4 regions of the Thalassospira sp. MCCC 1A02898 genome follow, and region 3 is predicted to be linked to each of the others. Evidence: predicted binding sites of a transcription regulator. Region 3 holds the regulator's gene; each other region holds the start of a gene.
What was found. The regulator PhoB, encoded in region 3, activates phosphate uptake and scavenging genes when phosphate is short. The targets are predictions, from matches to a motif close to TNTCATAAAACTGTCA.
Positions count from the first base shown of each region.

Region 1 (6,180 bases), on a different contig from region 3:
GGCTTTGCTGGGAAATGATGTGGGTCAGTTCGGCCATTTCCGATTGCGGCATGGCAAGATTATGCACCACCGAAATCGGATAGTTTTCCTGGGCAATGAACAGCTTGGCAATTGATCGCCAGGAACCGCCGACGGCATAAAGCTGTTGGCCTTTACCCTCTGCCAGCCAATCGACCGTATCAAGGTGCTGATTGATTTCAGCCGTCAGACGGGCCCGGTCAGAGCCAAACACCGTATGCAGGCGCATCGCACCCAAAGGCAGGCTGACACGTTTTTTGATCTCGCCCTGATCCAGTAAAACCAGTTCGAGCGATCCGCCGCCGATATCGCCCATGATGCCCGATGCCATCGGATCACCTGATATGATGCCAAGGGCCGACAGGCGGGCTTCTTCAAGGCCGTCAATCACCTTGACCGTCAGGCCGGTTTCCGATGCCACGCGATCACAGAATTCCTTGCCGTCGCTGGCAGCCCGCACAGCAGCGGTGGCCAGCACATCGACATGGGTGACCTTCATCGCACGCAACAGTTTCGCAAAGCGGTGCATGGCGACCACGGCGAGCTCCACCCCCTCGGGGTTGAGGCGACCGGTGTTTTCCGGGTCACGGCCAAGGCCGCACATGACCTTTTCATTGAAGATCGGCATCGGTGCGCGGGTCATGCCATCAAAAATGACAAGCCGCACAGAGTTGGAGCCAACATCTATGATCGCGATGCGGTTGGAAGCCCGTTGGTCAGTCAGCATAAGATGTTGGCACCTGTTGGTCGTCTTTAGTCGTCAAGCTGTAGCACGGGAACATTCGGGTCGGCTTGATCCAGCGCACTTCCGCGGCCCGAAAGTGACGGGTTGGTCATGAAATATTTGTGCGACGAGAATGCATTTTCACCTGCCTCGCAGCGTTCATAGGAGCCGTCCGGCTGCAGATGCCATGCCTGTGCAGTGTCTTTCAGGTTGGCAATCATGATCTGTTCAACAATCTGTTGCTGACAGGTCGGATTTTCAACCGGAACCAGGGTTTCAACACGGCGGTTCAGGTTACGCGGCATCCAGTCGGCGGACGAAATAAACGCCTTGGCCTTACGCGACGGAAGCTTTGCGCCGTTGGCAAAGACCACAATGCGCGAATGTTCAAGGAACCGACCGACAATCGATTTGACGCGGATGTTTTCCGAAAGGCCCGGAACCCCCGGACGCAGACAGCAAATACCCCGCACGATCAATTCGATATGAACGCCAACCTGACTTGCGCGATAAAGCGCATCAATCACCACCGGATCGACCAGACTGTTCATCTTGGCCCAGATGCCAGATGGCTTGCCGGCCTTGCAGTTCTCGATCTCCTGATCAATGTGGGTCAGCAGCGTCGGGCGCAGGGTATGCGGCGCAATTGCGATTTTTTCAAGCGAGCGCGGGGTGGCATAACCGGTCATGAAGTTAAAGATGCTGGCCGCATCACGCCCCAATGCCGGATCGCACGAGAAGAACGAGATGTCGGTATAGAATTTGGCGGTGATCGGGTGATAGTTGCCGGTCCCGAAGTGGGTATAGGTCTTAAGGCCATGGGTTTCACGGCGGACCACCAGCGACACCTTGGCGTGCGTTTTCCAATCCAGGAAGCCATAAACCACCTGACAGCCCGCACGTTCAAGGTCAGCCGCCCAGCGCAGGTTGGCTTCTTCGTCAAAGCGGGCCTTGAGTTCGACCATCGCCGTAACCGATTTACCGGCTTCCGCGGCGGCAATCAGGGCCTTGACGATCGGGCTGTTTTCCGAGGTGCGATACAGCGTCTGTTTGATGGTGACCACATCGGGATCACGGGCAGCCTGAAGCAGGAACTGCACCACCACGTCGAAATCTTCGAACGGGTGATGAACCACCAGATCCTTTTTGCTGATCGCGGCAAAGCAATCGCCGCCAAAGTCACGTACCCGTTCCGGATAACGTGCGGCATAGGGCGAGAACAGCAAGTCATGGTGCAGATCGGAATCGATCAGCTGTTTGACATCAACAACGCCGAGCAGGCCATCGACCTTGACGACTTCTTCAAGCGCGACATCAAGTTCATCGATGACGAAATCAAGCAGGTCTTCGGGCATCGCCGCGTTGACCTTAAGACGGATGATGCTGCCGCGACGGCGACGTTTCAGTGCGGTTTTGAAAACGCGGACCAGATCTTCGGCTTCTTCTTCGATCTCAACGTCCGAGTCCCGGATGACGCGGAAGAAACCGTGTTCGATCATATCAAAGCCCGGGAACAGCTTGCCAAGATAGAGCAAGATTGCCTGTTCGACCGGAAGATAACGTTCATTGCGGCCCGGCAGGCGCAGGAAGCGGCCGATCTTTTGCGGTACAGGAATAAGCCCACGCATGTTGTGCCCGTCAGCCGGATCAAACAGCTGCATGACGATGGCAAAGCCAAGGTTGGGAATGAACGGGAAGGGGTGCGACGGATCAATGGCAAGCGGGGTCAGCGTCGGGAAGATTTCGCGGGTGAAATAGCCATCCAGCCATTTGCGGTCGGTCTGGGTCAGGTCGCCCTGATCAATGACCGAGATGCCCTGTTTTTCCATCTCGCTGCTGAGCTGGCGCCAGACGCGTTGCTGATCCTGCATCAACTGGTTGGCATCAAAGGTAATGGCGCGCAGCTGTTCGGACGGGCTCATGCCATCCTGACTGACCTTGGTCATGCCAGCGCGGACCTGCCCGACGAGGCCGGCGACGCGGACCATATAGAATTCATCAAGGTTGCTGGCCGAAATCGACAGGAAACGCAGTCTTTCAAGCAGCGGGTGGCCGGTATTCTGGGCCTCTTCAAGAACGCGATTGTTGAATGCCAGCCACGATAATTCGCGGTTAATGAAGCGGCTTTCCGAATCAATGGTGATCGCGCTTGACTGAACTGCAGCGGCGTGTGTCACGCTATGCCTCCTGCGGATTGAGGGAACGTCCTTGAACTTATGCGACAGTTCCCGGTTGCAAATGGAGTATAGGATAACTGCTTGGGTGGGTGCAATTTTCTTAAATTTATGTGTCAGTTTTTATAATGGCGTCACGGCGTGTGATATGGCATGGAAGAACACCGTTTGATCATCGTTCGCGACGTAGGGCCCAAACTCACTCACATTACCGGCCCGGCAACTGATATGAGAGAAAAAGCTAGGAAATGCCCGCAGAGCGGGGGCGTCCCCGGTCAAGGGATTTGACGCAGAGGCTTTCTCTCATATCAGTTGTCCTTCGGATCACCCGGATTTGCACGGGCTATTTTGTCGCAAAACCTTGAAAGATGTAGATCTTCCTGTGGTTTTGCTTCGCATATCCGCACAAATCCGGGAGACCGGGACGATCATGCGAGTGAGTTTGGGCCCTAGAGAAACGAAGACATGAAAACGCTGTTGTTGCTTCGGCATGCCAAATCAAGCTGGGCGGATCCGGGTCGGGCCGACCATGACCGCGAACTGAACCGTCGTGGTGAAAAGGCTGCACCCTTTATGGGCCGCTATCTGCGTCAGCATGAACTGGTGCCGGACCTGATCTGGTGTTCGACGGCGGCGCGCGCGGTGCAGACGCTTGGCCTTTTGGGGCGGGATTTCGCAACCGATGCCGATGTGATCTATAACGAAGACCTGTATATGGCCAGCGAGCGGGTGTTGCTTGAAAGCCTGCACCACACCCATGAAGACGCCAAGCATGTGATGTTCATCGGCCATAATCCGGGGATCGAGATTTTTGCCCAGTCGCTTTATGGCGGTGGCAATGATGAGGCGCGCGAGATCATGGCGCGCAAATATCCGACCTGCGGGCTTGCGCATTTCGAGTTCGATGTTGATCACTGGGGCGAAATCACACCGGGCAGTGGACGGCTGATCGACTTTATCAAGGTCAAGGATCTTCAGGCGGTCAAGATCAGCGCAGAACCAATCACCCAATGATTTGCTGATCTGCGTTGACTGATGTGCGTTAGCTGGTCTGCATTACTGGCACTTGACGAAGGGCCTGTCTGCGCGTTTTATACCGCTGAAATTTTGAGATACCACGCCCGTCGGGCAGGGGAACATCACACATAAGCGCCATGAATCACTGGTTGGCGGGCATGTTGTGGTGCGTTTTTTGTTTGACAGCGCGGGTCTGGCATGCACCTTTGCGGCCAAATTTGCGGCCCAAAATACAAAGCAACCTGGAATGACAATGCATCCTTTTCGCTCTCATAACTGTAATGCGCTGCGCGCGACTGACGCCGATGCGGAAGTTCGCCTGTCTGGCTGGATTCACCGTAAACGTGACCACGGCAACCTTCTGTTCGTTGACCTGCGCGACCATTACGGCATCACCCAGGTCGTGATCGATATTTCGAGCCCGCTGTTCGAGACGCTTGATAAAGCGCGTGCTGAAAGCGTGATCACGGTCGATGGCAAGGTTGTCAAACGTACGGCCGCAACCATCAACCCCAACTTGCCGACCGGCGAGATCGAAGTTTATGCATCGAACATCGAGGTTCAGTCTTCGGCCGAAGTTCTGCCGATGCCGGTGTTTGGCGATGTCGAGTACGGCGAAGAGGTTCGCCTGCGTCACCGTTATCTCGATCTGCGTCGCGAGAGCGTGCACAAGAACATCGTTCTGCGTTCGCAGGTGATTTCGGCCATGCGTCAGAAAATGACCGCACAGGGCTTCCTTGAAATCCAGACGCCGATCCTGACCGCAAGTTCGCCGGAAGGCGCACGTGACTTCCTGGTGCCGTCGCGTATGCATCCGGGCAAGTTTTATGCCCTGCCGCAAGCACCGCAGCAGTTCAAACAGCTGCTGATGGTTTCGGGCTTTGACAAATATTTCCAGATTGCACCGTGCTTCCGCGATGAAGATGCACGTGCCGACCGTTCGCCGGGTGAGTTTTACCAGCTCGACTTCGAGATGGCCTTTGCCACCCAGGACGACGTGTTCGCCGCGATCGAGCCGGTTCTGCATGACATCTTTGTCGAGTTCGGCGGTGGTCGCGATGTGACCCCGTATCCGTTCCCGCGCATTCCGTTCGATGAATCGATGGCGAAATACGGATCCGACAAGCCGGACCTGCGTAACCCGCTGATCATTTCGGACGTTACCGAGCCGTTCCGCGGGTCGAGCTTTGGCATCTTTGCATCGAACATCGAAAAAGGTTCGGTTGTTCGTGCGATCCCGGCAACCGGTGCCGCATCGCGCCCGCGCAGCTTCTTTGACAAGCTCAACAACTGGGCACGTGATGAAGGTGCGGCTGGTCTTGGTTACATCGTTTACGGTGAAGACGGCGAAGCAAAAGGCCCGATTGCCAAGAACCTTGATGCCGATCGTATCGCACAGATCAAGGAAATCACCGGCGTTGCCAATGGCGATGCGGTATTCTTTGCCTGTGACAAGGAACTGGCCGCTGCCAAGTTCGCCGGTAAGGTCCGTGACAAGGTTTGTGACGAACTGGAATTGCGCGAAGAAGGCATGTTCAAGTTCTGCTGGATTGTTGACTTCCCGATGTATGAGGAAGACGACGACGGCAAGATCGAATTCAGCCACAACCCGTTCTCGATGCCCCAAGGTGGTCTTGAGTCACTTGAAAACATGAACCCGCTTGATATCAAGGCGTGGCAGTATGACATCGTTTGTAACGGTATCGAGCTGTCATCGGGTGCCATTCGTAACCATCGCCCGGACATCATGTACAAGGCGTTCGAAATTGCCGGTTATGGCAAGGACGTTGTCGATGACCGCTTTGGTGGCATGATCAACGCGTTCAAATTCGGCGCCCCGCCGCACGGTGGTTCGGCCCCGGGTGTTGACCGTATCGTCATGTTGCTGGCCGATGAGCCGAACATTCGCGAAGTCATTGCCTTCCCGCTGAACCAGCAGGCACAGGATCTGATGATGAATGCGCCGGCAGAGGTTGATGACAGGCAGCTTAAAGAACTGCACCTGCGTGTGCAGCTGCCGCCGAAAGCGAAAAAAGACTGATGTGTTTTGGGCCTTGCCCGAAATACTGAAGATACAAGCGGCCCGGAGCTTTCCGGGCCGTTTTCTTTTGGGGAAATCTATTGGCAATCGTTACCTAATATTAACCGGCATTGGGCCACTGTAGCGGAGGAAAAGAAAATTCGATCCTTCGGGGGATGGCCTGTTGAGAAAAATTCTTGTGGTGGCGGCACCTTTGGCGCTTGGCG
Region 1 covers NZ_LPXK01000008.1:23,900-30,079, forward strand. Annotated here, with positions in the region: gene ppx (exopolyphosphatase) at 1-745, opposite strand, end outside; gene AUQ41_RS05600 (RNA degradosome polyphosphate kinase) at 772-2,919, opposite strand; gene AUQ41_RS05605 (histidine phosphatase family protein) at 3,382-3,930, shown strand; gene aspS (aspartate--tRNA ligase) at 4,187-5,974, shown strand; gene AUQ41_RS05615 (SPOR domain-containing protein) at 6,138-6,180, shown strand, end outside.
Region 1: the regulator PhoB is predicted to act here: its motif matches at 3,031-3,046, upstream of AUQ41_RS05600 (RNA degradosome polyphosphate kinase).

Region 2 (6,180 bases), on a different contig from region 3:
GGCGTGGTGGATTTCCTGGTCACCGTTTGTTGGCATGTTCATTGCACGTGTTTCACGTGGTCGTACCGTGCGTGAATTCATCACCTGCGTTTTGATTATTCCGTCGCTGGTGTGTGTTCTTTGGATGACGGCCTTTGGCGGCACCGCGGTGCATATGGTAACCGAAGGCGTTACGGCGATTGCCGAAGCAGGTCTGCCGATCAAACTGTTCACCATGCTTGATCAGCTGCCGCTGCAAGCCATCACGTCCTTCATCGGGATCGTTCTGGTGATCGTGTTCTTCGTGACCTCGTCTGACTCTGGCTCGCTTGTGATTGATACCATCACCGCAGGCGGCAAGGTCGATGCACCGGTCCCGCAGCGCGTCTTCTGGTGCACCTTCGAAGGTCTGGTTGCAATTGCATTGCTGCTGGGTGGTGGCCTTGGATCATTGCAGGCGATGGCGGTTTCGACCGGCTTCCCGTTTGCGATTGTCCTTCTGATGGCCTGTTATTCGATCATCCAGGGTCTGCGGACCGAACCCAAGGCCGTCGGTGCCAATTCCGAGGCGACGGTTAGCAAGGACTAGAATATCGACATATGCGTATCTCGCCGTTTGGCGGTTATGATACCCGGTCAAAGAAAAGGGGCGCCAACTGGTGCCCCTTTTTCATTTCGCGCAAGCATGGTGCGTCTGGCGGTATGTTGACGATGCCGATGTGCTTATTGTTCGGCGGGTGTCAGCTCGATAACCATGTCGCCGTCATTGTCCTTGAGAACAAGACGCCTATCAACAACATCCCAGCTACTCACCAAGACGAATGCGCCGCTAAAGGCATTTTCGATCTGCATGGCGTTGTCGGCGATGCACATCTTTCGTGTCATGGCGAGCTGCGCGACACCGAGTGACGATCCCGACTGTTCGTAACTGCCGGAATACTGATTGCAACCTGCATTGCCCGACACCATGCCATCGCTGGAAAATGTCGCGGTCGCCATGACAGGCGGTGTTGGCGAAAGGGTGCTGTTGCCATCAATGACCTGCACCAGTTGCCATTCCTGATCGGTTACACTCGCCCAGTCTGTTGTCACGTTGCCTGTGGACTCGGTGCTGCAGGCGGCAAGTGATGCCAATGCCACCAATGCCAAAGGCAAGACGATCCTGTGTTTAACCTGACGCATATCTGAATTCCTGTAATGCTTGCGCGGCCCCCGCGCGAACCTGTTATTCGCAAATTCTGGTGATGGTATCATATTTTCAAAGTCGTTTGCGCCAAAGGCGCTTCTGGTCGCACCCAAAACGGCTTTGCGCGCAGGGATGGCTTGTGGCTATGTTACGGATCCTGCAGGCGCATGATCCTTGCGCCCATTTCCCGGTTCCAAAGCCCCACTTTGAAAATCAAGGTTACCTGACGATGAAGATTTCCGTGAAAGATGCCCACGCACTTGTGTGCGAAACTTTGATGCGTTGCAATGTGCGGGCAGACAATGCGGCCTCGGTCGCAACGGCACTTGTGACGGCCGAGGCATCCGGGCAAGGTGGACACGGTTTTCGTCGCGTGCCGGCCTATAGCGCGCAGGCAAAGGTCGGCAAGGTTGATGGCATGACCAGCCCGATCTTTGAAAAGCCGACACCTGGCGTTTTGCGCATTGATGCGCAGCATGGATTTGCCTATCCGGCACTGGATCTGATGATGGATCACTTGCCAGACATGGCCCGCACACAGGGTATTGCGATTGCCGCAATCCACAGATCGCATCATGCAGGGGTGATGGGGCTTACGGTCGAACGTCTGGCGGAAAAGGGATTGGCAGCGATGATGTTTGCCAATGCCCCGGCGGCGATGGCCGCATGGGGTGGTCGGCGTCCGATGTTTGGCACAAACCCGATTGCCTTTGGTGTTCCGGTTGGCGATGCCGGTGATCCGATCATCATCGACCTTGCGCTTTCGAAGGTCGCGCGCGGCAAGATCATGGCCGCCAAGCAAAAGGGTGTCGCCATTCCAGATGACTGGGCGCTTGATGTGGATGGCAATCCGACCACCGATGCCGTCAAAGCCATTGATGGCACGATGATCCCGGCCGGTGGGGTCAAGGGGGCGGCACTTGCGATGATGGTGGAACTTCTTGCAGCTGGTCTTACCGGTGCACAGTTCGGTCACCAGTCTTCGTCACTTTTTGATGACAAAGGCGCACCACCTGCGCTTGGACAACTGATCATTGCCATTGATCCCAAGGCAACCGGCGGTGTCGGTGTAATGGATCACCTTGCCTATATTGCCAACGAGATTGCCGCAGAAGAAGGCGTTCGTCTGCCGGGGCGTCGCGGCAAGCAGGCGCGCGCACTTGCCGAAGCGGAGGGGCTTGAGATCGAAGACGATGTCATGGAGACCATCAGTCAAATTAAATAAAGTTCGCGATCGGTGTGTCTGTATCGGTGTCAAAATCGTTGATGCAGAATGTTTGACTGTTCTGTAGTTTTAAAATTGGATATTCATCAGACAAGTGCGTGCTGAAAATTTTGAAAATGTTACAGAAATAAGGTCGGAATTACCGGTGAATACTTCGATTAATTCTTGATGTATAGACAAGTTTAATTGTTGTCGGGGCGATATGCTCTGCGTAATCATCGAACTGTAACATCAGTGTCACCGTAGAGTCGCGGTTTGTGCGTAGCTTCTTCATCCAGCGAAACACATTCAGGCGACTCTTTTGATGCTGGTTGTAGATATCTCTGGACTGAACAAAAGCTTTACCCGTGACAAGCGTGCGCTTAGCGGCGTCAAACTGCAGGTGCGGGAAGGCGAGATGGTGGCGCTGATTGGAGCATCGGGTTCGGGTAAATCCACACTGATCCGTCATATTGCCGGTTTGTTGCGCGGTGATCGCGATGGCGGCAAGATCGTCGTGTTTGGCGAAACCATTCAGGAAAATGGCAAGATTTCACGCGGTGCCCGCAAGGTGCGCTCCGAGATTGGTGTTGTTTTCCAGCAATTCAATCTGGTTAGCCGCCTTTCGGTTCTGACCAACGTCCTGATGGGGCTTTTGGGCCGTGTTCCGGCATGGCGCGGCTCGCTTGGTCTGTTTACCAAAACCGAAAAGATGCGCGCCATGAGCGCACTTCATCGTGTTGGCATTGATGCTCATGCGTCGAAAAAGGCGCGTAACCTTTCGGGTGGTCAGCAACAGCGCGCGGCGATTGCGCGCACCATTACCCAGGGCGCCCGACTTATTCTTGCCGACGAGCCGATTGCATCGCTTGATCCGGCGTCGTCCCGCAAGGTGATGAACACGCTTGATCGCGTAAACCGCGAAGACAACGTCACCGTCATCGTATCGCTTCATCAGGTTGATTACGCAAAAGACTACTGCAAACGCACCATCGCCATGCGCGATGGTGAAGTCGTTTTTGACGGACCGTCAAGCGAACTGACGCCGCAATTCCTTCAGGAACTTTACGGCGAACATTCTTCCGAACTTTTTGCCGATGGTGCGGCAAAGGCCGCAGAGCCCGTTACACGGCCCATCGCAGAAAAGGACCTGGCTGTCGCAACAAGCTAGCCGGGCCAGTTGTCATGACTGCCTTACCTTCTCGAAACATGTCGAAATCTATTCTGACAGGGGACTTCTTATGAACGTTAAGACAATCGCATCCGCAGCATTTGCGGCCACGATGCTGGCATCCGTCGTTGCCAAGGCCGATGTTGAATTCAAGCCGCTCGAACAGGATCCGGAAACCATCGTTTTCGGTATCATTTCGACCGAATCTACTTCCAACCTCAAAGCTCAGTGGCAGCCGCTGATCGATGACATGGAAGAAGCACTTGGCAAAGACGTCGAGGCATTCTTTGCACCGGATTATGCCGGCATCATCGAAGGCATGCGCTTTGGCAAGGTTCACGTTGGCTGGTTTGGTAACAAGTCGGCAATGGAAGCCGTTGACCGCGCCGGTGGCGAAGTCTTCGTTCAGACGTCGAAATCTGATGGTTCGAACGGTTACTATTCCCACATCATCACGCAGGCTGACAACGACAAGGTCAAAACCCTTGAAGACATGCTGAAATGTGATGGTTCGCTGAACTTCGGTATCGGTGATCCGAACTCGACCTCGGGCTTCCTGGTTCCGTCCTATTATGTTTTCGCGAAAAACGGCGTTGACCCGAAGGAATGCTTCAAGACCGTTCGTAACGCCAACCACGAAACCAATCTGATGGCGACTGCCAACAAGCAGGTTGATGTTGCTGCCAACAACTCCGAGCAACTTGGCCGTACCAAAATGAACAAGCCGGAAATCACCGACAAGGTCAAAGTCATCTGGACCTCGCCGCTGATCCCGTCTGACCCGATGGTTTACCGTAAAGACCTGTCGCGCGAACTGAAATCCGAAATCAAGGCATTCTTCCTTGGTTACGGTCGTTTCGGTGATGTTGAAAGCGCCAAGGAAGTCCTTGCCAACAACTCCGATGGCATGGGTCTTTTCATGGAAAGCTCGAACGCGCAGCTTTACCCGATCCGTCAGCTGGCCCTGTTCAAGGACAAGCTGAAAATCCAGAACACCGAAGAACTTTCTGCTGAAGAAAAAGCAGAACGCGTTGCCGAGATCGACAAGAAACTTGCTGAACTCGACATCCTGGTTGCCTACCAGTAACCGACTTTTCGACAGGGAGTGCATCGAAGGTGCGCTCCCTGTTTGCTTTTAATTCCGGGATTTGAACGATGAACAGCAGCATTTCTTCGACATCATCTGTCGCAACGGAGCTTCCACCGCGTGACCTTAAACGGTCGGCATCAAGCTTCCTGCTTTGGGCGATCATCCTTGGACTTCTGGCCATGTCGTGGGAGGGGGCAGATATGCGCCCGATGGCGCTGTTTGAAAACAGCGGCAACATGGTCGACTTTGCCGAGGGCTTCTTCCCGCCCGACTTCCTGATGTGGAAGATGTATGTCGCAGAAATGTGGATCACCATCCAGATTGCGATCTGGGGCACAGCGCTTTCCATCGTTTGTTCGATCCCGTTTGGTATTCTTTCTTCTGAAAATATTGTCCCTGTCTGGGTCTATCAGCCGGTGCGTCGCCTGATGGATTCCTTCCGCGCGATCAACGAAATGGTCTTTGCCATGTTGTTCGTGGTTGCGGTCGGCCTTGGCCCGTTTGCCGGTGTCCTGGCGCTTTGGATTCACACCACGGGCGTTCTGGCCAAACTGTTTTCCGAGGCGGTCGAAGCAATTGACCCCGAACCGGTCGAAGGCATTCGTGCAACGGGCGCCAATGCGCTCCAGGAAGTTATCTTTGGCGTGATCCCGCAGGTCTTGCCACTTTGGATTTCCTATTCGCTTTACCGGTTCGAGAGCAACGTGCGCTCTGCCACTGTGCTGGGCATTGTCGGGGCTGGCGGCATTGGCATGGTGCTTTGGGAATATATCCGTGGCTTCTATTACGCGGAAACAGCGGCAGTCATGATCATCATCATTATCTCGGTCAGCCTTCTTGATATGGTGTCCCAGCGTCTGCGCAAACTGGTAACCTGATCATGGCGTTTAAGATTACGCAGGCCAAACCGACAATGAAGGCATTGTCGGAACAGCCCACGATTGACCAAACAGCGATTGTCGTTGATTGCGAAATAGGGATCTGGACCGAAGTCGGTGCACGTACCTCCATGCGCGAAACGAAAATGGATGATTATTCCTATGTCGTGAATGACAGCGAAATCATCTATTCCGATATCGGCAAGTTCGTGAATATCGCCGCCCATACCCGCATCAACCCGGGGCAACATCCGATGGACCGGGCATCGATGCATCATTTCCAGTATCGCTCAAGCGCCTACGAACTGGGCGAAGACGACCCGGCGTTTTTTGACTGGCGTCGCGAAAAACGCGTGCGTTTGGAACATGATGTCTGGATCGGGCACGGTGCGATTGTGCAGGGTGGTGTCACCATCGGCATCGGTTCTGTCGTGGGATCGGGTGCGGTGGTGACCAAGGATGTCCCGCCCTACACCATTGTGACAGGTATTCCGGCAGTCCCCCTACGCCCCCGGTTTGAGGCAGACATCGTCGATGCGCTTCTGCGTATTCGCTGGTGGGGTTGGTCGCATGAAATGCTGCGCGAAAGGTTGCAGGATTTCCGAACGCTTCCGGTGCGTGACTTTTGCCTGAAATACGATACGGTTTAACCGATCAACATTTCCCAATGAT
Region 2 covers NZ_LPXK01000012.1:362,409-368,588, reverse strand. Annotated here, with positions in the region: gene AUQ41_RS16135 (BCCT family transporter) at 1-568, shown strand, start outside; gene AUQ41_RS16130 (META domain-containing protein) at 703-1,161, opposite strand; gene AUQ41_RS16125 (Ldh family oxidoreductase) at 1,395-2,390, shown strand; gene phnC (phosphonate ABC transporter ATP-binding protein) at 2,695-3,540, shown strand; gene phnD (phosphonate ABC transporter substrate-binding protein) at 3,611-4,627, shown strand; gene phnE (phosphonate ABC transporter, permease protein PhnE) at 4,696-5,508, shown strand; gene AUQ41_RS16105 (chloramphenicol acetyltransferase) at 5,511-6,158, shown strand.
Region 2: the regulator PhoB is predicted to act here: its motif matches at 2,604-2,619, upstream of phnC (phosphonate ABC transporter ATP-binding protein).

Region 3 (6,180 bases):
GCATTGACGCGAATTTTTGGTGCAAGGGCCAATGCCAGCGTCTGGGTCAGGGTCCAAAGCCCGGCTTTGGACAGGGTATAGGTCATGAAATGCGGGGTCAGGTTCCAGACACGCTGGTCAATCAGGTTGAGGATCATGCCCTGACAGTTATCTGGCAGGTACTTTGCAAATTGCTGCGAGAGGATAAACGGCGCGCGCAAATTGGTTTCCATATGCAGATCCCAGCTTTCGCGGGTTGCGGTTTGCACATCATCAAATTCAAAGGTCGAGGCGTTATTGATCAGAACCCCGATCGGGCCAAGTTGCCTGGTCGCATCGGCAACCAATTGATGGGTTGCATCCTCGTTGGTCAGATCGGCCGAGACGACGCAGGCCTTTTGGCCAAGGTCGCGCACCTCGTTGGCGACAGCTTCGGCGTCTTGTTTCGAGCTGTTGCAATGAAGGGCGATATCATAGCCGTTGCGCGCCAGATCCAGGGTCAATGCACGACCGATGCGTTTTGCCGCACCGGTGATCAGAACGGATTTCGGGAATTGACCTGTCATTGTTGCCTCGATCCTTCGCAAAGTGTGCGGACCGTCATGAGACAGACGGCCCGCGAACTGATTGAACTGACTATGCTACGACAAGTTGGAAGACATAGACCAGATAGGCAATCACGAATGCAACGCCGGTGATGCGCGAAATCTTGCGCATGGCATAGGCAACACCGAGCAAGCCCACGGTTACCGCCAGCATGATCCAGATATCGGAATTCATAATCTGCTCGGGCACCGGGATCGGTGCGATCAGCGAAACGCCACCAATGATCACAAGCAGGTTCAAAAGGTTCGAGCCAAACACATTGCCCAGTGCCACATCGGAATGCCCGCGGAAGGCGGCAACCACCGATGCGGCGAGTTCCGGAAGCGACGTGCCAAAGGCAACAAGGGTCAGGCCAATCACGGCTTCGGATACGCCAAACTGACGGGCGACCGAAACCCCGCCTTCAACCAGCCATTCGGCGCCAAACATCAGCGCCACAATCCCGATGACGGTGGCGATGATCGGCCTGGTCCAGCCTTTGGGCTTTTCGCCGACTTCGTCGACTTCTTCTTCGTGCAGGTGGCTGGCTTCGCTTGGCGAATTTTTGTCGTGCTGATAGGTGAAGTACCAGATGGCCGCCAACACACAAAGCATCACCGCCCCGGCCCAGCGTTCGATCACGCCAAACATGCAAAAGGCAATAAACAGGACCGTGCCCAGCAACATGGTGCCGCCATCACGCACCACGGTGACCCGCGAGGCCGCCACGGGTTTGAGCAAGGCAACGGCACCCAAAATAAGCAGGATATTGGCAATGTTGGAGCCAACAACGTTGCCCATGGCGATGTCGGCCGTGCCCTTCAGCGATGCATTGAGCGAGACGACAAATTCCGGTGCCGACGTCCCGGCGGCGACAATCGTCAGACCGACGATCACCTTGGAAACGCCCAGCAAAAGTGCAAGACCAACCGCCCCCCTTACGATGAATTCACCACCTGCTGTCAGCAATACAAGGCCCGCGATGATCTGAAGATAGGGGATAAGCTGTTCCAAAATATCTGCTCGTTTCAAAAGCGATTAAACCGGCCCGTTGTCGGGCCCGCGGAAGATGGCATTTGGCAGCGCGAATGGCAAGTCATCAGGCGGTGACAATCCACACAGCACTTTATAGTGCGATTGGGCGGTGAATTTCGCCAATGCCGCAAATTTACCCACGACTGGCAGGGTTATTTTCGTTATCGTTGTAATCTCGTTATTTTCAGGCATTTAGGTCCTGATACCCTTTGATTATTTGACCGCCTTCCGGAACGAATTTCGCCATGCATCACAGCGTCCTGTTTGAGCTGTTTCTTATTCTGACTGCCGCGATCATTGCGGTGCCGATTGCGCACAAGCTGCGTGCGAATTCGATCATCGGCTTTCTGATTGGCGGGTTCTTTATCGGGCCATTCGGCTTTGGCCTGATTTCCGAACGCGAAGACATTTCCACGGTTGCCGAACTGGGCGTGGTTTTCCTGCTGTTCATGATCGGGCTGGAGCTTTCGCGTGATCGTTTGCGCGTCATTGGCGGGCGGTTTGCCGGTCTGGGCGTTTTGCAAATTCTGGTATCGATGGCAGCCCTTCTGGGGCTTCTGGTTGTCATGGAATTCCCGCTGCCGACGGCTTTGGTGATTGCAGGGGCGCTTGCGCTTTCATCGACTGCGATCATCCTCAAACAGCTTTCCGATGACAAGCAGCTCAATACCCGGTTTGGCCGTGCGGCCCTTGCCATTTTGTTATTGCAGGACGTGGCGGTTGGTCCGTTCCTGATCATGGTGCAGGCAGCAGGTGATGCTGGCACGGAAACCAGCCCGTGGATGAGCATCCTGCTTGGTTTCGGGTCGGTTGCGTTGTTGTTACTCGTCGGGCGGTATGTGTTGCCGCGCCTGTTTCGCTATATCGCGTCGCTTAAGAACCCGGAACTGTTTGCCATCGGCACGCTGTTTGTTGTGCTGGCCGCCAGCACCTTGACCGAGGTTTCCGGGCTTTCGATGGCGCTGGGCGCGTTTATCGCCGGGGTGATGCTGGCCGAAACCGAGTTCCGCCATCAGATCGAAGCCGACATTTCGCCGTTCCGCGGCGTGTTCCTGTCGCTGTTCTTTATGTCGGTGGGCATGTCGGTTGATGCCGACGTTGTTTATAACGAATTTGGCACCATTCTGATGTGGCTGGTGCTGTTGCTGGTGATCAAGACGGCGGTTTTGTTCGTTCTGGCGCGTGCGATCCGGTTTGAAACCGGCCTTGCCATACGGGTGGCGATGAGTTTGGCCGCCGGCGGCGAATTTGCCTTTGTGATGTTTGCCCTGGCCGCGCAAAATGGCGCGGTGCCGCTTGAAATGGCCGCCATGCTGATCCCGGTGGTGGCGATTTCGATGGCGCTGACCCCGACCCTGATCAGCCTGGGTCACAAGATCGAGGAAAAGCTTCATCCCAAGGAAGAAGACCAGCTTGGCAAGATTGCAGAGGAGTCCGAGGGCATTCACCAGCATGTTCTGGTGATCGGAAGCGGCCGCGTTGGCCGGGTTCTGGCCCGGTTGCTCAAGACGCGCAACATTCCGTTCATTGTGCTGGATAGTGACGCACAGCAGGTTTCGCGCGGTCGGGCAGAAGGCCTTCCGGTTTACTTTGCCGACGGGTCCAGACCGGAAACTTTCCGGGCCGCACACACCGATGAGGCAAAAATTGCGGTTGTTGCCATGGGGAACCCGCATGCGACCGAGAAGACGGTCGCCCTTTTGCGCCAGCATTACCCGCATCTGAAGATCTTTGCCCGCGCGCAAGACATCACCCATATCGGGCCGCTGTCGCGCCACGGGGCGGATGCGGCCATCCCGGAGGTTCTGGAAACCGGGTTGCGGTTATCTGATCACGTTTTGGCGGCGTGCGACGTGCCGCAGGAAGATATTGATGCCGAAATCGCCAAATTCCGCCGTGCGGACATGCTTTTGATGAACGAACTGGCGCCGCGCCCGCAGCGCAAGCCGTCAGGGTCGGAGAGTTCGGACAAACCGGCGAAAGAAAAATCGTAAAGCCGTTACGCGGTGAAAACAAAAACCCCCGCGGCAAATCGCTGCGGGGGTTTTTTAATCGGATCAGGCTCTAAACCGGCTTAGGCAGCGGTTTCAGAGTCCAGCGCGTAGCCCGCGGCACGGACGGTGCGGATGATATCGCGCGTCCCCTTGACGTCATTGAGCGCCTTGCGCAGGCGACGGATATGAACGTCAACTGTCCGGGTTTCGACATAGATGTTCGGGCCCCAAACCGCGTTAAGCAGCTGTTCGCGCGAGAAAACCCGCCCCGGATGTTCGAGGAAATAGCGCAGCAGACGGAACTCGGTCGGGCCAAGATGGATCGATTTTCCATTGCGGCTGACCCGGTGGGCGGCGAGATCCATTTCGATGTCGGAATAGATCAACTGCCCTTGTGGTTGCGCCGGACCGGACCGGCGCAAAAGTGCGCGGATACGGGCCAGAAGCTCGCCAATGGCAAACGGCTTGGTGACATAGTCATCAGCCCCGGTATCAAGACCGCGGATCCGGTCGCCCTCTTCGCCGCGCGCAGTCACCATGATCACCGGCAAATCGCGGCTTTCAGGCTTGCGGCGGATCTGACGGCAGACCTCGATCCCCGACATCACCGGCAGCATCCAGTCGAGCAAAACCAGATCGACATGGGTTTCAGCCAGAATTTTCAACGCTTCGTCACCGTCACCGGCTTCGACAACCTGCATCCCCTCGCGTTCGAGGTTGTAGCGCAACATGGTTACGATTGCTGCCTCGTCCTCGACGATAAGAACCGTTGGGTCCATCTTCCTATGCTCCCGTGTCAGTCATTCGGTTCGACAACAGCGAAGTTCGCTGCGTCGTTTTTTGGCCGGTCAATCCCCGGCAGGTCTTCGCCCTTGATCCGGTAATAGATCGTTTCGGCGATATTGGTTGCGTGATCACCGATACGTTCGATGTTCTTGGCAATGAACAACAGATGGGTCGATGCGGTAATGTTGCGCGGATCTTCCATCATGTAGGTCAGCAATTCGCGGAACAGCGAATTGTACATATCGTCGACTTCCTGATCGCGTTCCCAGACCCGATGGGCCTTTTCGGCGTCGCTTTCGATATAGGCATCCAGGACATCCTTGATGATTTCCTGGGCCAGCTTGGCCATGTTCGGGATCGCCTGAACCGGGCGGATCGGCGGGATCTGGTTCAGCACCTGCGCGCGTTTGGCGATGTTTTTGGCAAGATCACCAATGCGTTCAAGATCGTTTGATAGCTTAAGGGCCGTCACCACCTGACGCAGGTCATCTGCCATCGGCTGACGCAGGGCCAGAAGACGGACGGCAAAGTCCTGGACTTCCTGTTCGAGCACGTCAATGCGCTGATCGGACAGGATGACTTTCTCGGCCAGTTCGGAATCGCGTTTGACGATGGATCTGATCGAGGAAATAAGCTGGCTTTCGGCAAGCCCGCCCATTTGCGAAATGATGTTGTTCAGACGGGTCAGTTCCTCGTCGAACGAACTTACGATATGGGTATGTTCATCAGCCATTTATGCGTACTCCTGGCGTCGCTTAACCGAAGCGGCCGGTAATGTAACCCTTGGTGCGTTCGTCCTTCGGGTTGGTAAAGATCTGATCGGTTTCACCGACTTCAACCAGCTTTCCAAGGTGGAAGAACGCGGTGCGCTGCGACACACGGGCGGCCTGCTGCATGGAGTGGGTCACGATCACGATCGTGTAGTTCGAACGCAACTCGTCTATCAGTTCCTCGACCTTGGCGGTCGCAATCGGATCAAGGGCCGAGCACGGCTCATCCATCAGGATGACTTCCGGGCTGACGGCAACCGCGCGTGCAATGCAAAGGCGCTGCTGCTGACCACCGGAAAGACCGGTTGCCGGCGATTGCAGACGATCTTTGACTTCTTTCAGAAGACCGGCACGTTCGAGCGAGGTCATGACGATTTCATCAAGTTCATCGCGCGAATTGACCAGACCATGAATACGCGGGCCATAGGCCACGTTGTCATAGATGGTTTTCGGGAACGGGTTCGGTTTCTGGAACACCATGCCGATGCGCGCGCGCAGCTGAACCACGTCGATCCGCTTGTCATAGATGTCGCGACCATCCAGGGTAACGTCACCTTTGATCGTCACACCGTCAATGGTGTCATTCATCCGGTTCAGGCAGCGCAGGAAGGTGGATTTACCACAGCCCGACGGGCCAATCAGTGCGGTTACCTGCTGTTCGGGGATATCAAGGTTGACCTCATAGAGGGCCTGATTGTCGCTATAGAAAAGATCGAGCTTGCGCGCGGTCATTTTCGGTTTTTCGACCGACGGCTCCGCCGTCATTGCGCTCTGGGATACAGCAGCCATTTTACCACTTCCGTTCAAATTTTTTGCGCAGATACACAGCCAGTCCATTCATCAGGACAAGGAAGGCCAGCAACACCATAATCGCTGCCGAGGTTTTCTCGACAAAGGCACGTTCCGGGCTGTCTGCCCACAGATAGATCTGGACCGGCAGAACCGTTGCCGGGTCAAGAGCCCCGCCCGGGATATCAACAATAAAGGCAACCATCCCGATCATCAGAAGCGGTGCAGTTTCACCAAGCGCC
Region 3 covers NZ_LPXK01000011.1:49,258-55,437, reverse strand. Annotated here, with positions in the region: gene AUQ41_RS11260 (SDR family oxidoreductase) at 1-545, opposite strand, end outside; gene AUQ41_RS11255 (calcium/sodium antiporter) at 616-1,578, opposite strand; gene AUQ41_RS11250 (hypothetical protein) at 1,603-1,791, opposite strand; gene AUQ41_RS11245 (cation:proton antiporter) at 1,845-3,593, shown strand; gene phoB (phosphate regulon transcriptional regulator PhoB) at 3,674-4,372, opposite strand; gene phoU (phosphate signaling complex protein PhoU) at 4,390-5,112, opposite strand; gene pstB (phosphate ABC transporter ATP-binding protein PstB) at 5,135-5,938, opposite strand; gene pstA (phosphate ABC transporter permease PstA) at 5,940-6,180, opposite strand, start outside.

Region 4 (6,180 bases), 510 kb from region 3:
GCCCTGCTTTGACACACATGAAGATGGTGCCGATGGAACTCATCGCACGATCCCGGCGTTACGGATGGATCAAGCTTGCCTGAAATTAGCTATAATCTTTGGCCATTTTCTGTTGCGAGAGTCATCACGAGCCTTATGCTTTCGAACAAGAAATCAAACCTTTGTGGGTCGCGGCCTTTTTGGGCGGGGCGACCATGCGATCTAGCGGAGCCTGACTGTTGAAAAAAATCCTTGTCGCAATTGGTGCACTTCTCGTGGTTCTTGTCGCCGCGTTGCTGATCATTCCGTCATTGATTGACTGGAATGGCTATAAGGCCGAGGTCAGTCAGGCTGTTCGCGAGGCGACCGGACGTGAGCTTGATCTTGCGGGCGATCTGTCGATGTCGCTGATCCCGTCACCATCCCTGTCGGCAACGGATGTCAGCCTTGGCAATGTACCGGGCGCACAGGATGCCGAAATGGTGTCGATTGACGAGGTCCGGGTTTCCGTTGCGCTGATGCCGCTTTTGACCGGCAATGTGCAGGTGACCGAAGTCAGCCTGATCAATCCGGTGATCGCGATTGAGACCTTTGAAGATGGTTCGAACAATCTGGTATTTGATCCCGCACAGGCCGCACGTTCCGGCCCGGACGCGGGAACAATCAGCACGCCGGGTACGGGGGCTGAAAGCACCCCGGCACCAACCGAGAGTGCTGAGGGTACGACTGATGCCGCTGAGAGCACCGACAGTGATTTCGCCAGCACTATTCAGGTCGACCGTCTGGAAATTGAAAACGCGACCATCATCTATCGCGCGCCGGGCTCCGAAGAACGAATTGAAGGCCTTACCCTTGGTATATCGGCAGAGACCCTGAATGGCCCGATGGAGGGTGAAGGGTATGTTTTCTATCGCGGTATTCCGCTGACATTTGCGATGAATGTCGGGCAGATCAGCCAGACTGCACCGTTCCCGGTCAGTCTGAAACTGGGCATTGATGAGGTCGATGGTGGTGTCACCGTCGCCGGGCGTGTCGATCTTTCAACGGATAATCCCGGTTTCGACGGCGAGATTGATGGCAATTTTGATGACCTGCGTGAAGCCGCACTCCGGATTGCCGGCGACGATGCCGACATTCCCGATATCGCGGCCAAGCCGCTTGATCTTGGCGGGCACATCACGGCCAATGCCAAATCGGTGACGCTCAATGATCTTTCGATCCGGTTTGGTGAAACCCGTGGGTCTGGCGCGATTGCCATTGATCAGGAACCAAGCCTCAATGCCGATGTTGCGCTTCGCTTCAATCAGCTTGATCTTGATAGCATCCTTGTTCTGGCCGATATGGGCAATACAGGCGCATCGCCTGCGTCCAGTGACGCCAACAGCGCGCCGGAAGCATCAAGCGACGCGGCAGGTGGCGCACAATCGATCCCGTCGCAAAGCTCGGTCAAGAAAAACGGTGCTGCCAATGCACCGGCGATCCCGGCGGATCTGAAGGCGTCGATCGATTTTGAAGTCGAAACCCTGATCTATAACCAGACGCCGGTCCATAATGCGCGGATCAATGCGGCAATCGCCAATAGCAAGATCACGCTGAACGAAGTTTCTGCCGGTCTTCCCGGCGGGACAGATGTATCTGTCTTTGGCAGCATTTCGGGTAATACGCCGGACTTGAGTGCAGCACTTAGCTATGAAGTGGCATCCGAAAACATTCGTGCGGTCATGCGTTGGTTGGGTGTTGATGTCGACGGCATTCGTGCTGATCGTCTTCGCCGGTTCTCCTTGACCGGCGGGATCAAGGGTACATCCGAACAACTCAATATTTCCGATCTTGATCTTCGTGTCGATGACACCGCCATTCGCGGGGCTGTTGTTGCCAATCTCGGCGGATCGGGCCTGCCTGCCTTGGGCATTGGTCTGAAGCTCGACCGGATCAATCTGGATCAATATGTCGCAGCTGCGCCGGATGCGGACGTTTCCGTCTCTACGACTTCTGAGGCGGGCGGCAATACATCGACCGGTGCTGCATCATCTTCATCGGATGCGGGCAATGCGTCTTCTGCCAAGCAGGATATGGTCAAGATCATCAAGGATGCGCTGGCACCCCTTGAAGGTATGGCCGCCAATTACCGACTGGCCGCTGATGAGATCATCTCTTCTGGCGTGTCGGTACGTGGCATTTCAATTGATGGCAGCCTCAATGGTCCGAATATTACCCTGACCAATTTTGCGGTTGCCGATGCAGCAGGCCTTGCCGCCAGTGCAAAGGGCGCATTCAACGGTTCGGCTGATGTGCCGGCATTCGATAACCTGTCCGTGCGTATCACGGCCAAAACGCTGGAGCCGCTGGCAAAGCTGACGGGTATTACCCTTCCGGCACCGGCAAGCAGTTACAAGAGTGTTCAGGCAAATCTGGATCTGAATGGTCCGATCACCGGACCGACGGTTGCGCTTGATGTGTCCAACCCGCTGTTGCAGGTTGCGCTTGATGGTATTGTTTCAGAGATGCTTGGCAGTAATCCGGGCATTGATGGCAAACTTGCCGTTCAGGCATCCAGCCTAAACCGTGCGCTGGAGCTTTTGGCACCAACCTACACGCCATCGGGCAATCTTGGCCGATTGGCAGTTTCCGGCACGGTGAAGGGCAATGCGCAGAATGTCGCGCTCGATGGGCTGAAGCTTATCCTCGGCGCATTTGAAACGTCGGGCACAGTGCGCTTTGATGGTTCACAGGCACAGCCCAAGCTTTCTGTCGCACTATCGGGTGGCAAGCTTGTGGTGGATCCGTTCCTGCCAGCAGAAAAGCGCGCAAGCCTTATGCCTGGTATGGGCAGCGGCCCGCGCAAGGCGGCATTCAATCTGCCGAAAGCCACGATGGTTACCCGCGTTGATGCCCGCGACGGCACGCCGTGGGATGACACCGTGATTGATGTTTCGGCCCTTCGTTCGATTGATGCTGATATTGCGGTTGCCCTGGATCAGCTCGATTTCGATACCTATAGCCTGATCAATCCGGACCTGAAGGCAACGTTGGTTAACGGGCTTCTCAGCATTCCGAGCTTTACCGGGCTTCTGGGGCAGGGGGACCTTGCGATTAACGGCACCTTTGATGCGCGCAACACCGATGTGCCCAAACTGGCCCTTGCCGGTCGTTTGGACAGTGCGCGGATCGAAAGCCTCGTGCCAATCCGGGTGGCAAGTGACACCATCCTTGGCGGACTGGGACTGACATTTGATGCCAATGCGCAGGGCAATACATCGCGCCGTCTGGTATCGGCCCTGAACGGTACGGCCAATCTGGTTCTGAACAATGTGCGGTTCAGTAATGCCGATAAACGGTCGCCGGATCCGCGCCTGAATATCGAAGCACTGCTTCGTCAGGGTCCGCAGGCCATGGTGGTTGAAGGTGTTGGCAACAACGATCTAATGCAATCACTTGAAGCGGACATGACCATCACCAACGGCATTGCCAAAACCACACGTGTCGAAGCACTGTCGCGGGTCGGTACAGCGGATGCGGATGCGACCCTTGATTTGCCGCGCTGGGTGATGGATACGCAGGCTGATTTCGATTTCTCTGAAAAGATCGAAGAATTGCCGCCGTTCAGCGTCTATGCCAAAGGCAAGATCGATGACCCGGTCATCACCGGACGCATGGACAAGGTTGCCGTTCGGGTTCTCGACAACCTGATCGACAAGGCACTGGGTGGCAGCGGATCAAGCAACGATTCATCGGGAACCGGTGGTTCTGGTGGCGGCTCTGCCGAAGATGCGGCCAAAGGCCTGCTTAAGGGGCTTTTGAACCAGTTCGGTCGCTGATATCAAATCCCTTGAAAATGTTGGAAAACGGCCCCGTTTTTTGGGGCCGTTTTTCTTTATCCTCAAAGACTTATCCGAAGGTCGTCATAAAACAGCAAAAAAACCTTAACAAAGAGGTCCGGCTTCGACATGATCCGCCCGTCGATTCCCTTTGATGGTAACGGTTGATTATGTCGGTAAAGAAAACTGCTCTGGATAAGGATCTCAAGTGGCAAAAACGCATGGATGCGGGGCTGGGTGAAACAGCATCGATCAGTGCGAAGCTTGGTCTGGCACTTGTCTTCCTGCTTGCCTGTAGTGCGTTTGTCGCCTTTCACATGGGCGGACTGCCGCAAAGTGGCTTCCTGATCGCCGCCGCCGTTATCGGTGGCTATATGGCGCTGAATATCGGGGCCAACGACGTTGCCAACAATGTTGGTCCGGCGGTGGGTTCCAAGGCGCTGACCATGGTTGGCGCCCTTTTGATTGCGGCCATATTCGAGGCCGCCGGTGCGATCATTGCCGGTGGCGATGTTGTCGGCACGATCAAGAACGGCATTATTGATCCGACCCAAATGCCCGATGCCCAAACCTTTGTCTGGGCGATGATGGCAGCCCTTCTGGCTGCGGCCCTTTGGCTGAACCTAGCCACCTGGTTTGGCGCGCCGGTCTCAACCACGCATTCGATTGTTGGTGGTGTCATGGGGGCTGGTATGGCCGCCGTTGGCATTGGGGCGGTGAACTGGCCGACCATGGGCACAATCGCCGCAAGTTGGGTGATCTCGCCTGTTCTGGGTGGTTTGATTGCTGCCGGGTTCCTGGCCTTTATCAAATTCCGCATTCTTTACACCGAAGACCGCGTGACTGCTGCGCGCAAGTGGGTTCCGATCTTGGTCGGTGTCATGGTCTCGGCCTTCACGATGTATCTGATGATGAAGGGTGTGAAGAAAATCTGGAAGGCCGAAACACCGGTTGTGATCGCCATTGGTGTTGCCGCGTTCTTCCTGACCGTGATCCCGGTCCGCAAGGCCGTCTTCCGTGCCTCGGCCAGCATGACCGGCCGTCGCAAGGAAATCGCATCGCTGTTTCGCATCCCGCTTGTCGTCTCAGCAGCCTTGCTGTCCTTTGCGCATGGCTCGAACGATGTTGCCAACGCGATTGGTCCACTGGCCGCCATTGTTTCCGGTGTTGATAGCGGTCAGATTGTGACCTCGGCCCCGATCCCGATCTGGGTGATGGTCATTGGCGCGCTTGGTATTTCTGCCGGTCTGATCCTGTTTGGTCCGAAACTGATCAAGACGGTTGGCTCAAAGATCACCAAGCTTGATCCGATCCGTGCCTATACCGTGGCATTGTCGGCGGCCCTTACGGTGATTTTCGCATCTGCACTGGGTCTTCCGGTGAGTTCGACCCACATTGCGGTTGGTGCTGTGTTCGGGGTTGGCTTCCTGCGTGAAAGCCTGTCGCATCGCCGTCGTAAGGTCGCATCGCCTATGTTGGTGGATCGTCCGGAAAACGAACAGGGCGACGAACATATCGAAGCGCTTCGTCAGATTGATCCGAGTGAAGCCGAAAAGGCCGAGAAGAAAATGCGCAAGCGCCTTCTGGTGCGTCGTCGTTATGCGGTGACGATTGCAACCGCCTGGGTGGTGACGGTTCCGGCCGGTGCCTTCCTCGGCGCCCTGTTATTCTTCACCATTCGCGGCATCATGCTGTAACTTAAAACGAATATGGTTTCGCGGCGCGGCGCCCCATTTTCCCCGGGGCGACTTGCAGCGATCTGCAGCGGCGATCAGGTTTTCCTGATCGCCGTTTTTCCTTGACCGGGCCTTGGTCTGCGCGTAAACAGCCGCACCAAAGTTACACAGAATCCGTTCGTGATCGTCGCCCAGTATGGTGGGCCGCGAGATTTGTTATGCGTGGGTTCATTTGATGAGAAGGGCTAACAGATGAAAGCGATCATTTTCGGTGTCCTCGCCATGGCGGTGACCGTTGTCGCATCGAACATTCTGGTCGAATACCCGCTGCCCGGCGTTCTGGCGGACTGGCTGACCTATGGTGCCTTTACCTATCCGGTCGCTTTCCTTGTTACCGACCTGACCAACCGTGCCCGCGGTGCGGCGGCGGCACGGGTTGTTGTGCTGGCCGGTTTTGCGCTGGCGGTTATTCTGTCGCTGATCGTTGCGGATACGCGTATTGCCATCGCATCGGGTTCAGCTTTTCTGATTGCCCAGATGCTTGATGTGACCGTGTTTGACAAACTGCGCCGGGCAAGCTGGTGGAAAGCACCGCTGGTGTCTTCCGGCATCGGGTCGGCGGTTGATACCGCCTTGTTCTTCTCGATCGCGTTTGCCGGTACGGGTCTTCCGTGGGATACGTGGGCGATGGGTGATTTCGCAGCCAA
Region 4 covers NZ_LPXK01000011.1:563,583-569,762, forward strand. Annotated here, with positions in the region: gene AUQ41_RS13540 (AsmA family protein) at 219-3,797, shown strand; gene AUQ41_RS13545 (inorganic phosphate transporter) at 3,968-5,494, shown strand; gene AUQ41_RS13550 (VUT family protein) at 5,726-6,180, shown strand, end outside.
Region 4: the regulator PhoB is predicted to act here: its motif matches at 3,880-3,895, upstream of AUQ41_RS13545 (inorganic phosphate transporter).